Regions from separate parts of the Priestia sp. TGN 0903 genome, predicted to be linked through region 2. Evidence: a T-box and tRNA genes for the amino acid it is inferred to sense, from the RefSeq annotation. Region 2 holds a T-box; the other holds one or more tRNA genes.

Region 1 (6,561 bases), on a different contig from region 2:
GGTCTGAGCTAAAAACACGCCTAAAATAGCTGTGATAAAAAGAGCAATCACCGTACCTGCCTTAAAGATCTGATTGATATTACTCATTTGATCGTAAACAGGCTCCATGGAAGCTGTTAAGTAAATAGCGCCTAAGATTTCTTCGCTAGACTGAACTTTTCCATTTTTATTAGTTGAACTTGATTGACTGGCACCTACTTTATCCTGTAAACGGATAGGCTGTATCATAACTCTGATTCGCTGCCCGCTTTGATCAACAAATACATTATCAGAGTTCGTTCCTGCTAACAACGCATTTGTAATCGCTAAATCATTAGTCTTTTTACCTATGATCTGTTGAGGATTTGAGTTCGATGTAGCAATGATTCTTCTATTTTGGTCAATGACTCTTACTTCAGAAATGTCATTCATATCATTTGAAGCTAAATTGGGTCTTGAAGCAAAATCTCTTAAAATTGTCTTTAAGTCTTCCTCAAGAGTCGGTGAATCATCATCACGATTTTTCACCATTTCTTGTCCAATGTTATACGTCAGCAAGTCTGTCCGCTCTTGAAGAGACGTTCGAAAGTTGTTAACTAATTCTTTTTCTAATTGTCGTGCAAAATAGACCCCAATAATTTGCATCGCAATTAAAATGAGCAGCACATAAATCAATACAAACTTTAAATGAATAGATTGCAGGAGCCTTACTTTCTTCATCTAAAATTACTCCTGCTCTGGGCTGCGTAAATAATAGCCTACTCCACGTCTTGTTACAATCCACATTGGATGGCTTGGATTATCTTCAATTTTTTCACGTAATCTTCGAACTGTTACATCTACCGTACGCACATCACCAAAATAGTCATAACCCCATACAGTTTGAAGCAAGTGTTCACGCGTCATGACTTGTCCAATGTGCTTCGCTAAATAATGCAGCAGCTCAAATTCACGATGAGTCAGTTCAATCGTTTCTCCGCGCTTAGACACAATATAAGCATCTGGATGAATAACAAGTGCTCCAATCGTAATTTCATTCGTTTCACTTTCTTCTGTTGGAACAGCTACCTGCTGATGTCTACGTAAATTAGCTTTTACACGTGCTAATAATTCACGCGTACTGAACGGCTTAGTTACATAATCATCTGCACCTAATTCTAGACCTAAAACCTTGTCAATTTCAGAGTCTTTTGCTGTTAACATGATAATGGGCATATCATATTTTTTGCGCACTTCTCGGCAAACTTCCATTCCATCTTTCTGAGGAAGCATAATATCTAATAAAATCATTTCAGGCTGTACTTCTTCCACTTTTTCAAGTGCTTCTACGCCATCATAAGCACAAAATACTTCGTAACCTTCTTTTTGCAAATTAAACTTTAAAATATCTGCAATCGGCTTTTCGTCATCTACGACTAAAATACGTTTATCCATGATCATCGTTCTCCTTTATTAGTTGAAGCAAAATATAAAAGATAGTATTCATACTGTTTGAATACCGTAGTTTTATTATACTTGATAACCCTTGAAACGTCACAAGTTCATCCTCTACTATACATGAAGATATATGATTTTCAACCATCTCCAAATACAAAAGTAATATATTACCATAAAAGAGATGCAAAGCAAATAACGTTTTCTTTTAAATGTAAATAAAAGAAAAAAGCATGACTTTAAATAAAGTCATGCTTTTTGATGGCTCGGGACGGAATCGAACCGCCGACACAAGGATTTTCAGTCCTTTGCTCTACCAACTGAGCTACCGAGCCAAAATGGCGGTCCCGACGGGAATCGAACCCGCGATCTCCTGCGTGACAGGCAGGCATGTTAACCGCTACACCACGGGACCTCAGTCTATATGCTATGTATTAAAAATATTAAAAATGACCCGTACGGGATTCGAACCCGTGTTACCGCCGTGAAAGGGCGGTGTCTTAACCGCTTGACCAACGGGCCACGTTGTAACAAAAGTGAGCCATGAAGGACTCGAACCTTCGACCCTCTGATTAAAAGTCAGATGCTCTACCAACTGAGCTAATGGCTCATGTTATATCTCTTAGCGACGCTTACTATAATAACATGATATTTCATATGAATGCAATAGTTTTTTTAAAACTTTCTTTTTATTATTGAGCTTTTTTTAAAATCTTGTTAAAAAAGCACCAATTATAAATAAAAAAGGTTAGCTCACGAAGAGCTAACTCTTTTTATTTAGCTATATACACCACGTAATACATTTGTTTGTGTACGATCTGGACCTACAGAGAAAATAGATAAAGGAATACCTGTTAATTGAGACACGCGCTCTAAGTAGTGGCGAGCGTTATCAGGTAACTCATCTAATGTTTTCACACCCGTAATATCTTCTGTCCAACCTGGAAGCTCTTCATATACAGGTTCGCATTCTGCAAGTGTTTTTAAGCTAGCAGGGAATTCTTCCATAACTTCCCCTTTATAACGGTAAGCTACACAAATCTTTAATGTCTCAATTCCCGTTAATACATCAATTGAGTTTAAAGATAAGTCTGTGATTCCGCTAACGCGGCGAGCATGACGTACAACTACACTGTCAAACCAACCTACACGGCGAGGACGACCAGTTGTTGTACCGTATTCACGTCCTACTTCACGGATTTGATCACCGATTTCGTTTGTTAATTCAGTTGGGAAAGGACCGTCACCAACACGAGTTGTATACGCTTTTGATACACCTACAACGTGTTTGATCTTAGATGGACCTACACCAGAACCAATTGTTACTCCACCCGCTACTGGGTTTGAAGATGTAACAAATGGATATGTTCCTTGGTCGATATCTAACATAACACCTTGTGCGCCTTCAAATAGTACACGACGTCCTTCGTCTAACGCATCATTTAATACTACTGATGTATCAACCACATATTTTGCAACTTGTTGACCATACTCATAGTACTCATCTAAAATTTCTTCTAATGTAAAGCCTTCTACTTCATACATTTTTTCAAGAAGGCGATTCTTTTCAGCTAAGTTTTGTGTTAATTTTGCTTCAAATACTTCACGGTCTAGTAAATCGGCAATTCGAATACCAACACGTGCTGCTTTATCCATATAAGCTGGTCCAATACCTTTTTTCGTTGTACCAATCTTATTTTCACCTTTACGTTCTTCTTCAACTTCATCTAATTTTAAATGATATGGAAGAATCACATGAGCTCGGTTACTAATACGTAAGTTTTCTGTTGTTACACCGCGATCATGTAAGTATTTTAATTCTTGAACAAGTGCTTTTGGATCAACAACCATACCGTTTCCAATTACACACGTTTTGTCATTATAAAAAATACCTGAAGGAATTAAATGTAACTTATAAGTTTCACCATTAAACTTAATTGTGTGACCTGCATTGTTCCCACCTTGGTAACGTGCAATCACTTCTGCATTTTCTGATAGGAAGTCTGTAATCTTCCCTTTTCCTTCATCTCCCCATTGTGTTCCTACTACAACGACTGAAGACATATCTTAAGCACCTCCGCTTAGTAAGCAACAGCTCACTACGACATAATTTAACCATGGATAAGTGTATCAATTTATCACACTAAAGTCAATTAAATCCGAACGATTTAACAAAAGTTATTACAAATATATCGTATTTTGCGGAACGAATGCGATAACAATAAAATAAAACCTCTCATATTGAGAGGTTTTATGCACCAGGCGGCACTCCTGCGTCATCAAAGCGCCGCTCGAGATTAACGAATTTATTGTATTCTTTTACAAAGGCAAGCTGTACGGTTCCAACTGGACCGTTACGCTGCTTAGCTATAATAATCTCGATAATATTTTGATTTTCTGTGTCTTTTTCATAATAGTCTTCACGATATAAGAAAGCTACGATATCGGCATCCTGCTCAATACTTCCGGATTCACGGATATCAGACATCATCGGTCGCTTATCTTGTCTCTGCTCTACGCCACGGGAAAGCTGTGATAAGGCGATAACAGGAACTTCTAATTCACGGGCTAAAGCTTTTAACGCACGCGAAATTTCAGATACTTCCTGCTGTCGGTTTTCTCCGCTTCGTCCATTACCTTGAATAAGCTGTAAGTAGTCAATTAAAATCATCCCAAGTCCGCCTTCTTGTTTCAAGCGACGACACTTAGAACGAATTTCACCTACTCGAATACCCGGTGTATCATCAATATAAATCCCTGCATTGGACAAAGATCCCATTGCCATCGTGAGCTTTCCCCAGTCATCGGCTGTAAGCGAGCCTGTACGCAGCCTTTGTGCATCAATATTTCCTTCGGCACACAGCATCCTCATAACAAGCTGCTGAGCACCCATCTCTAAACTGAATATTGCTACGTTCTCATCCGTTTTCGTTGCAACGTTTTGCGCAATATTTAAGGCAAAAGCCGTTTTACCTACCGATGGACGCGCCGCTACAATGATTAAATCATTTCGCTGGAACCCTGCTGTCATTCTATCTAAATCACTAAACCCAGTTGGGATACCTGTAATGTCACCTTTTCGATTGTGAAGAACTTCGATATCATCGTATGTTTGTACAAGTACATCTTTGATATTTTGAAACACACCGCTGTTTTTACGCTGTGCTACTTCTAAAATGTTTTTTTCCGCTTCATTTAATAAAACTTCCACTTCGTCTTCCCTTGCATATCCTTCTGAAGCAATATGCGTTGCAGTACGAATTAGACGGCGTAAAATCGACTTTTCTTCTACAATTTTACCGTAATATTCTACGTTTGCAGCCGTTGGAACAGAGTTAGCTAAATCACTTAAATACGATACGCCGCCAACTTCTTCTAGGATTTTTTGGTCAGCTAATTCAGACGTTACCGTTACCAAATCAACCGGTTCACCTTGGTCAGAAAGTTTCAGCATACATGTAAAGATTTTCTGGTGCGATGCCCGATAAAAATCTTCAGGTATCAGCAGTTCAGATGCTAAGGTTAAAGAAGAAGGCTCTAAGAAAATGGCCCCTAATAGCGCTTGCTCTGCTTCAATATTCTGAGGCGGAAGACGATCAGCAAAAAGATCACTCATATTTCTATGCCCCTCTTATATTCTTTCAGTATTTTCTTTCATCATAAATGTTGGCGCGAACAAATACAAGTCCGCGCCAACCCTTTATATTATTTACTTATTTCTCAATCGTACGTTTATTTTTGTTCAGTCACGTGTACCTTTACAGTAGCCGTTACTTCCGGATGTAATTTAACCGGTACATTTGTGTAGCCTAATGCGCGAATGGCATCATTTAACTCAATTTTACGCTTATCTACTTTAATTTTGTGTTTTTTCTTTAATTCTTCAGCAATTTGTTTGCTTGTGATAGAACCGAATAAACGGCCACCTTCACCAGATTTTGCTGTTAATTCAACTGTCAATTCTTCAAGAGTTGCTTTTAACTCTTTGTTTGCTTGCAGTTCTGCAGCTGCATCTTTTTGCTCTCTATTTTTTTGTGCTTCTAATACCTTCACATTACCGCCTGTAGCTTCAACAGCATAACCATTTTTTAATAAGAAGTTATGTGCATAACCGTCTGAAACATTTTTCACTTCACCTTTTTTGCCTTTTCCTTTTACATCTTTTAAGAAAATTACTTTCATGATTTTTTACCTCCATCTAAGTACTCATCAATTGCTTGTTTAAGCCTTTCTTCAGCTTCATCCAAACTAATGTCTTGAAGCTGAGTAGCAGCATTCGTTAAGTGGCCTCCGCCTTGGAGACTTTCCATAATAACTTGTACATTGATATCTCCAAGCGATCTAGCACTAATGCCAATTAGATTATCCCGTCGCTTAGAAATAACAAACGAAGCAACCACTCCGCTGATTGAAAGCAGCGTATCTGCAGCTTGCGCGATTAACACTTGATCATACATTTTGTTCGGTTCAGCGCGTGAAATGGCAATACCCGCTGTATAAATCTCTGCATGTTCAATGAAGCGTGCTCGCTGTACATATTGCGTAATATCTTCTTTTAAAAACTTTTGAACAAGGACCGTATCTGCGCCTTGAGAACGTAAAAAGGACGCTGCATCAAACGTACGAGATCCCGTGCGTAATGTAAAGCTTTTTGTATCGACAATAATACCGGCTAAAAGTGCTGTTGCTTCTAGCATATCAATTTTAAATCGTTTTGGCTGGTATTCAAGAAGCTCAGTAACGAGTTCTGCTGTCGAGGAAGCATATGGCTCCATATAGACAAGAAGAGGGTCTTCGATAAAGTCTTCTCCTCGTCTATGATGATCAATGACTACGACATTTTCAATACGATTTAATAACCTTTCTTCAATAACGAGCGACGGCTTATGCGTATCTACTACTACTAAAAGAGTATCATCACTCACAAGATTTAAGGCTTCTTCAGGCGTAATAAATCGTTCCCACAGGCCTTCTTTCTTTTTAATCTCTTCTAGCATTCGCTGAACACCTGTATCAATATGATCAGGATCTAATACGATAAAACCGTCTTTCTGATTTACTTGCGCTACTTTTAATATCCCAATAGCAGCTCCTACAGCATCCATATCCGGATACTTATGACCCATGATAATCACTTTTCCACTCTCT
Region 2 (6,561 bases):
AGGCGTACATGTCAAAAAATGAAGTGAATTTTAAACGGCAAGAACAAGGATACTAGAAATAAAGGGATGGGAAATTTTACTTCAACCTCTTTTTAGCTATAATAGAGGTATACATATGAAAGGGGTAATCCATATGACAAAGTTAGACGAAACATTGACGATGCTTAAAGCACTAACAGATGCAAAAGGAATTCCTGGAAATGAGCGTGAACCGCGTGAGGTTATGAAGAAATATATTGCACCTTATGCAGATGAAGTAACGACGGATGGGCTAGGCAGTTTGATTGCAAAAAAAGTAGGCAACGAACAAGGGCCTAAAATTATGGTAGCCGGTCACTTGGATGAAGTTGGTTTTATGGTGACTCAAATTGATGAACGCGGCTTTATTCGTTTTCAAACGGTAGGCGGATGGTGGTCTCAAGTTATGCTTGCTCAACGCGTAACCATCGTGACATCTAAAGGAGAGGTAACGGGGATTATTGGCTCAAAGCCACCTCATATCTTGCCTCCAGAAGTTCGCAAAAAGCCAGTTGACATTAAAGATATGTTCATCGATATTGGTGCTTCTAGCAGAGAAGAAGTAGCGGAGTGGGGAGTAAAACCTGGTGATCAGGTTGTACCTTATTTCGAATTTACGGTTATGAACAATGAAAAGATGCTCCTAGCGAAAGCCTGGGATAACCGTATTGGTTGTGCAATCGCTATCGATGTATTAAAAGCTTTAAAAAATGAAAAACATGAAAATGTTGTGTATGGTGTAGGAACGGTGCAAGAAGAAGTTGGACTTCGAGGTGCAAAAACATCTGCTAACTTTATTGAACCGGATATTGCATTTGCTGTTGATGTCGGTATCGCTGGAGATACACCTGGTGTTTCTGATAAAGAAGCCTCTTCTAAAATGGGGCAGGGTCCGCAAATCATTTTATATGATGCTTCCATGGTCTCTCATAAAGGACTTCGAGATACAGTGGTAGATGTGGCAGATGAATTAAATATTCCGTATCAATTTGATGCAATTGCTGGAGGCGGTACGGACTCGGGTTCTATCCATATTTCAGCTAACGGGGTGCCAGCACTTTCGATTACAATTGCAACTCGTTATATCCATTCTCATGCAGCAATGCTTCATCGTGATGATTATGAAAACGCAGTTAAATTAATTGCGGAAGTCATTAAGCGCTTAGACCGAGATACGGTTAACGCCATTACGTATAATTGAAAAAAGCTCATTCTCCTAGGAGAATGAGCTTTTTGTTGTACATAGGAAAAGGTTATTTATTTTAAACCGTTTTCAAGCGTTGTCAGAATTTCTTCTTTTTCTGATTCCGGAGACTTTTCCCAAAGCACTTCAAATAAAACACCAAGTCCAGGGAGCATTTTTTCTTCACCGCTTTGAATAGCGTCAGAAATTGTAGCCTCAAGCTCTTCTTTTGAGTTTCCTGAAACGTTTGCAATAACAGCATTTCGTAAATTAAGATCCATCATTTTCACCTCAGCTATCGTAAAGTTACCAATAGTTTTTGTTTTCTTTGCGATTTCTATGTACAATAAAGTGAAACTTATCTAATGATTATTGAACAAAATGTAATCGAACTATTTATTTTTGTATAGATAAAGGAGTTATGTTTGTGAAACAAATTGATTCAGTTAAAAATCCGCAGGTAAAAGCGTGGAAAAAACTGCATAATAAAAAAGACCGTGATAAGCAGGGCCTTTTTATGGTAGAAGGCTTTCATTTAGTCGAAGAGGCTATCAAAAATAAGGATTGTGTAAAGGAACTAATTATACGCGAATCGACCGAAGTGCCCGCACAGTGGGATATAGACGGTATCGAAATAATCGTTGTAAACGAAGCAATTAGTAAGTTATTATCTGACACAGAAACACCTCAAGGAATTATTGCCGTGTGTTTTCAAACAAAGCATGCGGAAATTATTCATACAGCACAGAAAGTATTGCTTTTAGATGCCGTGCAAGATCCAGGTAACCTAGGCACCATTATCCGAACCGCTGATGCTGCGGGAGTGGAGGCTATTATCATTGGAGAGGGCAGCGTGGATGTGTACAACCCAAAAGTCGTTCGTTCAACGCAAGGAGCTATTTTTCACCTTCCAATTGTAAAAGGCGATTTACTCGAAATAATTTCATTGTTAAAAGAAAGAGGAATAGCAGTTTACGGCACGTCGTTACAAAATGGAAAGGTCTACACACACGTAAAACCTTCAAACGAATTTGCGCTGATTGTGGGAAATGAAGGAAATGGCGTAAGCGAGAAAGTGTTGGAACAAACGGATCAGAATCTGTACATTCCCATCTATGGAAAGAGCGAGTCGTTAAATGTTGCCATCGCTTCTGGAATCTTACTTTATTATTTACGCGGAATGTAGTTGCATCGAGAACGTGTTTTCACTATAATAATACAATAGTTACATATGTAAAAAACGATGAAAGAGAGCAGTAGCTTATGTCCGTTTATGCAGGGAGAAAATGCCATGACTGAAAGCATTTTTATAAATGTAATAAGTGAATTCACCTCTTGAGTTGACACTTAGACCATCTTACATAGATGTAAAGGTGTTCCGGAGATTCCGTTAACTTGAATGAAGTGAACTGTATACGTCTGTGTATATAGTTAACAAGGGTGGTAACGCGACTAATCCTCGTCCCTTTTTTGGGAGGAGGTTTTTTTATTTGTCATTTTTTACGTTAAAAGGAGGAATAAGTGATGAAAGAACGTTTACAAGAACTTCAACAAGAAGCAATTGCAAAAGTCGAAGCAGCAAGTGCTTTAAAAGAATTAAACGACGTACGCGTAGCTTATTTAGGAAAGAAAGGCCCTATCACAGAAGTACTTCGCGGTATGGGAAAACTTTCAGCTGAAGAGCGTCCTGTAATGGGAGCACTTGCAAATGAAGTACGTGAAGCGATTGCATCTAAAATTGAAGAAAAACAAACGGCGTTAGAAGCAGCCGAGGTAGAGCGTAAACTTGCTTCAGAAACAATTGACGTAACGCTGCCGGGACGCCCGGTTAAAGCAGGTACGCATCACCCGCTCACAAGCGTGGTTGAAGAAGTAGAAGATTTATTCTTAGGAATGGGCTATGAAGTAGCAGAAGGACCAGAAGTAGAGCAGGACTACTATAATTTCGAAGCGCTGAACTTGCCAAAAGGTCACCCAGCACGTGATATGCAAGATACGTTCTATATTACGGAAGAAACGCTTCTTCGTACGCATACATCAACTGTTCAAGCTCGTGTTATGAACAAGAATGAAGGCAAAGGACCTGTTAAAATTATTTGCCCAGGTAAAGTGTACCGCCGCGATGACGATGATGCTACGCATTCACATCAATTTATGCAAATTGAAGGTCTTGTAGTAGACGAAAACATTCGTATGAGCGATTTAAAAGGCACGCTTGAAGTATTTGTGAAAAAGATGTTCGGTGCAGACCGTGAAATTCGTCTTCGTCCAAGTTTCTTCCCATTCACTGAGCCGTCTGTAGAAGTAGACGTATCGTGTGCAAAATGTGGAGGTAAAGGCTGTAATGTATGTAAACAAACAGGCTGGATTGAAATTTTAGGAGCCGGTATGGTTCATCCAAATGTTCTTGAAATGGCTGGATACGATTCAACTAAATATCGTGGTTTTGCTTTTGGAATCGGTGTAGAGCGTATTGCTATGTTAAAACACGGCGTGGATGATATTCGTCATTTCTATACAAATGATGTTCGTTTCTTAGATCAATTTAAACAAGTATAAAGGAGGGACTACGATGTTTGTATCTTATCGTTGGTTACAAGAGTATGTTGACTTATCAGGCGTAACGGCAGAAGAGTTAGCTGATAAAATCACAAAAAGTGGAATTGAAGTTGAAGGTGTAGAAAACTTAAATAAAGGCATCAGCGGAGTGGTAATTGGTCACGTTGTAGAACGTGAACAGCATCCAAATGCGGATAAATTAAGCCGCTGTCAAGTAGATCTTGGCGGAGGAGAAATCGTTCAAATCGTGTGCGGAGCACCTAACGTGGCACAAGGTCAAAAAGTAGCGGTTGCAAAAGTGGGAGCTGTACTTCCAGGTAACTTTAAAATCAAGCGTGCTAAGCTTCGCGGTGAAGAATCGAACGGTATGATTTGTTCTCTTCAAGAGCTTGGCATTGAAAGCAAGCTTGTGGCAAAAGATTATCAAGAAGGCATCTTCGTCTTCCCAAGTGATGCTGAAGTAGGAGCGGATGCGCTAGATGCATTAAACTTAAACGATGAAGTATTAGAACTAGGGCTAACACCAAATCGTTCAGACTGCTTAAGTATGTTAGGTGTAGCACATGAGGTGGCTGCTATTTTACGTCGTGAAGTGAAGTATCCGTCAGTAAACGTGCAAACGTCTGATGAGCAAGCAGCTGATTATATTTCCGTTAAAGTAGAGGCAAAAGAAGACAATCCCCTTTACGTAGCGCGCGTTGTGAAAAACGTAAAAATTGCTCCGTCACCATTATGGATGCAAACGCGTTTAATGGCAGCTGGTATTCGACCTCATAACAACGTTGTTGATATTACCAACTATATTTTGCTTGAATACGGCCAGCCGCTGCATGCTTTTGACTATGATCGTCTTGGTTCAAAAGAAATTGTTGTACGTCACGCGTCAGAAGGCGAGAAGTTTGTAACGCTTGACGATCAAGAGCGCGTATTAAAAGGCAATCAGCTTGTTATTACAAACGGCAGTGAACCGGTAGCCCTTGCAGGTGTAATGGGGGGAGCAAACTCTGAAGTAAAAGACGATACGGTAAATGTTCTTATTGAATCAGCTTACTTCAAAGGTTTAACAGTTCGTCAAGCTTCCAAAGACCACGGTCTTCGCAGTGAGGCAAGTGCTCGTTTTGAAAAAGGAATTGATCCTAACCGTACGCGTGTAGCTGCTGACCGCGCAGCAGAATTAATGGCTGAATACGCTTCAGGTGAAGTGGTAAGCGGTACTGTAGAAGTAGATACACTAACTGTGGAACCTGCTGTTGTAGCTGTGTCACTTGGACGTATTAACAATGTGCTTGGTACAGAACTGTCGATGGAAGAAGTACAAGATATTATGAACCGTCTTCAATTTGAAAGCAAAGTCGAAGATGAAACAATCGTTGTAACGGTACCGACTCGTCGAGGCGATATTACAATTGAAGAAGATATCGTGGAGGAAGTAGCGCGCATGTATGGCTATGACAACCTTCCTACAACGCTTCCTGTAACAGTGGCAACTCCAGGAAAATTAACAGAGTATCAGCTTGGACGCCGTAAAGTTCGCCGTTTCTTAGAGGGAGCAGGGCTAGCGCAAACAACAACCTATTCGTTAACGAGCGCTGAAAAAGCTACTCAGTTTGCACTCAATGCAACAAGTACGATTGGTTTAGCAATGCCGATGAGTGAAGATCGCAGCATCCTTCGTCAAAGCTTAGTACCTCATTTACTTGAAGCAGTGAAGCACAATAATGCTCGTCAATCGGATTCTATTGCGCTATACGAAACAGGCTCAGTGTTCTTATCTAAAGGTGAAGGGGAATTACCGGATGAGCAGGAGCGCGTAGCTGGTGCAATCACGGGTCTATGGCATGCTCACGGCTGGCAAGGTGAAAAGAAAGTCGTTGATTTCTATGTGATTAAAGGTGTACTAGAAGGGTTATTTGCACAGCTTGGTTTAGAGAAACGAATCTCATATGCTCCCGTTAAAAAAGACGGTATGCACCCTGGACGTACAGCGGCTGTATGGTTAGATGAAAAAGAAATTGGATACGTGGGTCAAGTTCATCCTGTTGCTCAGAAACAGTATGGCCTTCGTGAAACATACGTGTTTGAATTACACCTTCAAGAGCTATTAGCTGCAGATGTCGAAGAAGTTCGTTATTCAGCTATTCCAAGATTCCCATCTATTACACGTGATATTGCACTTGTTGTAGATAAAAACGTTCTTGCAGGAGAAGTTCAGCGCGTCATCTATACGACGGGCGGAGAACTTTTAAAAGACGTGACAGTATTTGATCTATATGAAGGCGAGCGTATGGAAGAAGGCAAGAAATCTGTAGCTTTCTCTTTACGTTACTTAGATCCTGAACGTACATTAACAGATGAAGAAGTAGCAAAAGCACATGGTGCAGTTTTAGAAGCTGTTGAAAAAGAATTTGGTGCAACGCTTCGTTCATAAGAATAAAAAAAGAGATGTGGATTTCCACATCTCTTATTTTTTAGCTAATTTTAAAGCTTTTTCTGTATTAGCAAAATGGATTTTAGCTAAAGAGTTCAGCGCATTGACGCCATGTTTTTTAATAATTTTAGCAGCGGCGATATCAACTTGTGCTCCAGCTCCGCGAGGAATGACCATCCCCGTCTTTTCCGTTAGTAAATCCATTTGTTTTAAAAATGCGTATCTGGCAATAATGGAAGCAGCGGCTACAGATAAATGAACGCTTTCTCCTTTTGTACTGAAAAAGACATTTTCTTTGATAATCTCTTTTTCCTTTACGATGTGTTTATAATAGGTGTTTTTTTCAACAAACTGGTCAATTAAAATCGCATCA

What was found. A T-box is a leader RNA that pairs with one kind of tRNA and senses whether it is charged. The one in region 2 lies ahead of pheS (phenylalanine--tRNA ligase subunit alpha), so its partner is inferred to be a tRNA-Phe.
Region 1: it has a tRNA-Phe gene. The T-box ahead of pheS (phenylalanine--tRNA ligase subunit alpha) is inferred to sense a tRNA for this amino acid. The anticodon was not compared.

Annotation. Positions count from the first base shown of each region.
Region 1 is NZ_JBOZGL010000006.1:340,516-347,076, forward strand. Features, by position in the region: gene walK (cell wall metabolism sensor histidine kinase WalK) at 1-699, opposite strand, end outside; gene yycF (response regulator YycF) at 706-1,413, opposite strand; tRNA gene ACRPLY_RS21115 (tRNA-Phe) at 1,676-1,748, opposite strand; tRNA gene ACRPLY_RS21120 (tRNA-Asp) at 1,753-1,828, opposite strand; tRNA gene ACRPLY_RS21125 (tRNA-Glu) at 1,864-1,935, opposite strand; tRNA gene ACRPLY_RS21130 (tRNA-Lys) at 1,951-2,023, opposite strand; gene ACRPLY_RS21135 (adenylosuccinate synthase) at 2,191-3,477, opposite strand; gene dnaB (replicative DNA helicase) at 3,665-5,029, opposite strand; gene rplI (50S ribosomal protein L9) at 5,146-5,595, opposite strand; gene ACRPLY_RS21150 (DHH family phosphoesterase) at 5,592-6,561, opposite strand, start outside.
Region 2 is NZ_JBOZGL010000005.1:216,142-222,702, reverse strand. Features, by position in the region: gene ACRPLY_RS18615 (dUTP diphosphatase) at 1-56, shown strand, start outside; gene ACRPLY_RS18610 (M42 family metallopeptidase) at 134-1,219, shown strand; gene sspI (small acid-soluble spore protein SspI) at 1,276-1,482, opposite strand; gene ACRPLY_RS18600 (TrmH family RNA methyltransferase) at 1,623-2,387, shown strand; T-box leader at 2,436-2,671, shown strand; gene pheS (phenylalanine--tRNA ligase subunit alpha) at 2,726-3,760, shown strand; gene pheT (phenylalanine--tRNA ligase subunit beta) at 3,774-6,188, shown strand; gene rnhC (ribonuclease HIII) at 6,222-6,561, opposite strand, start outside.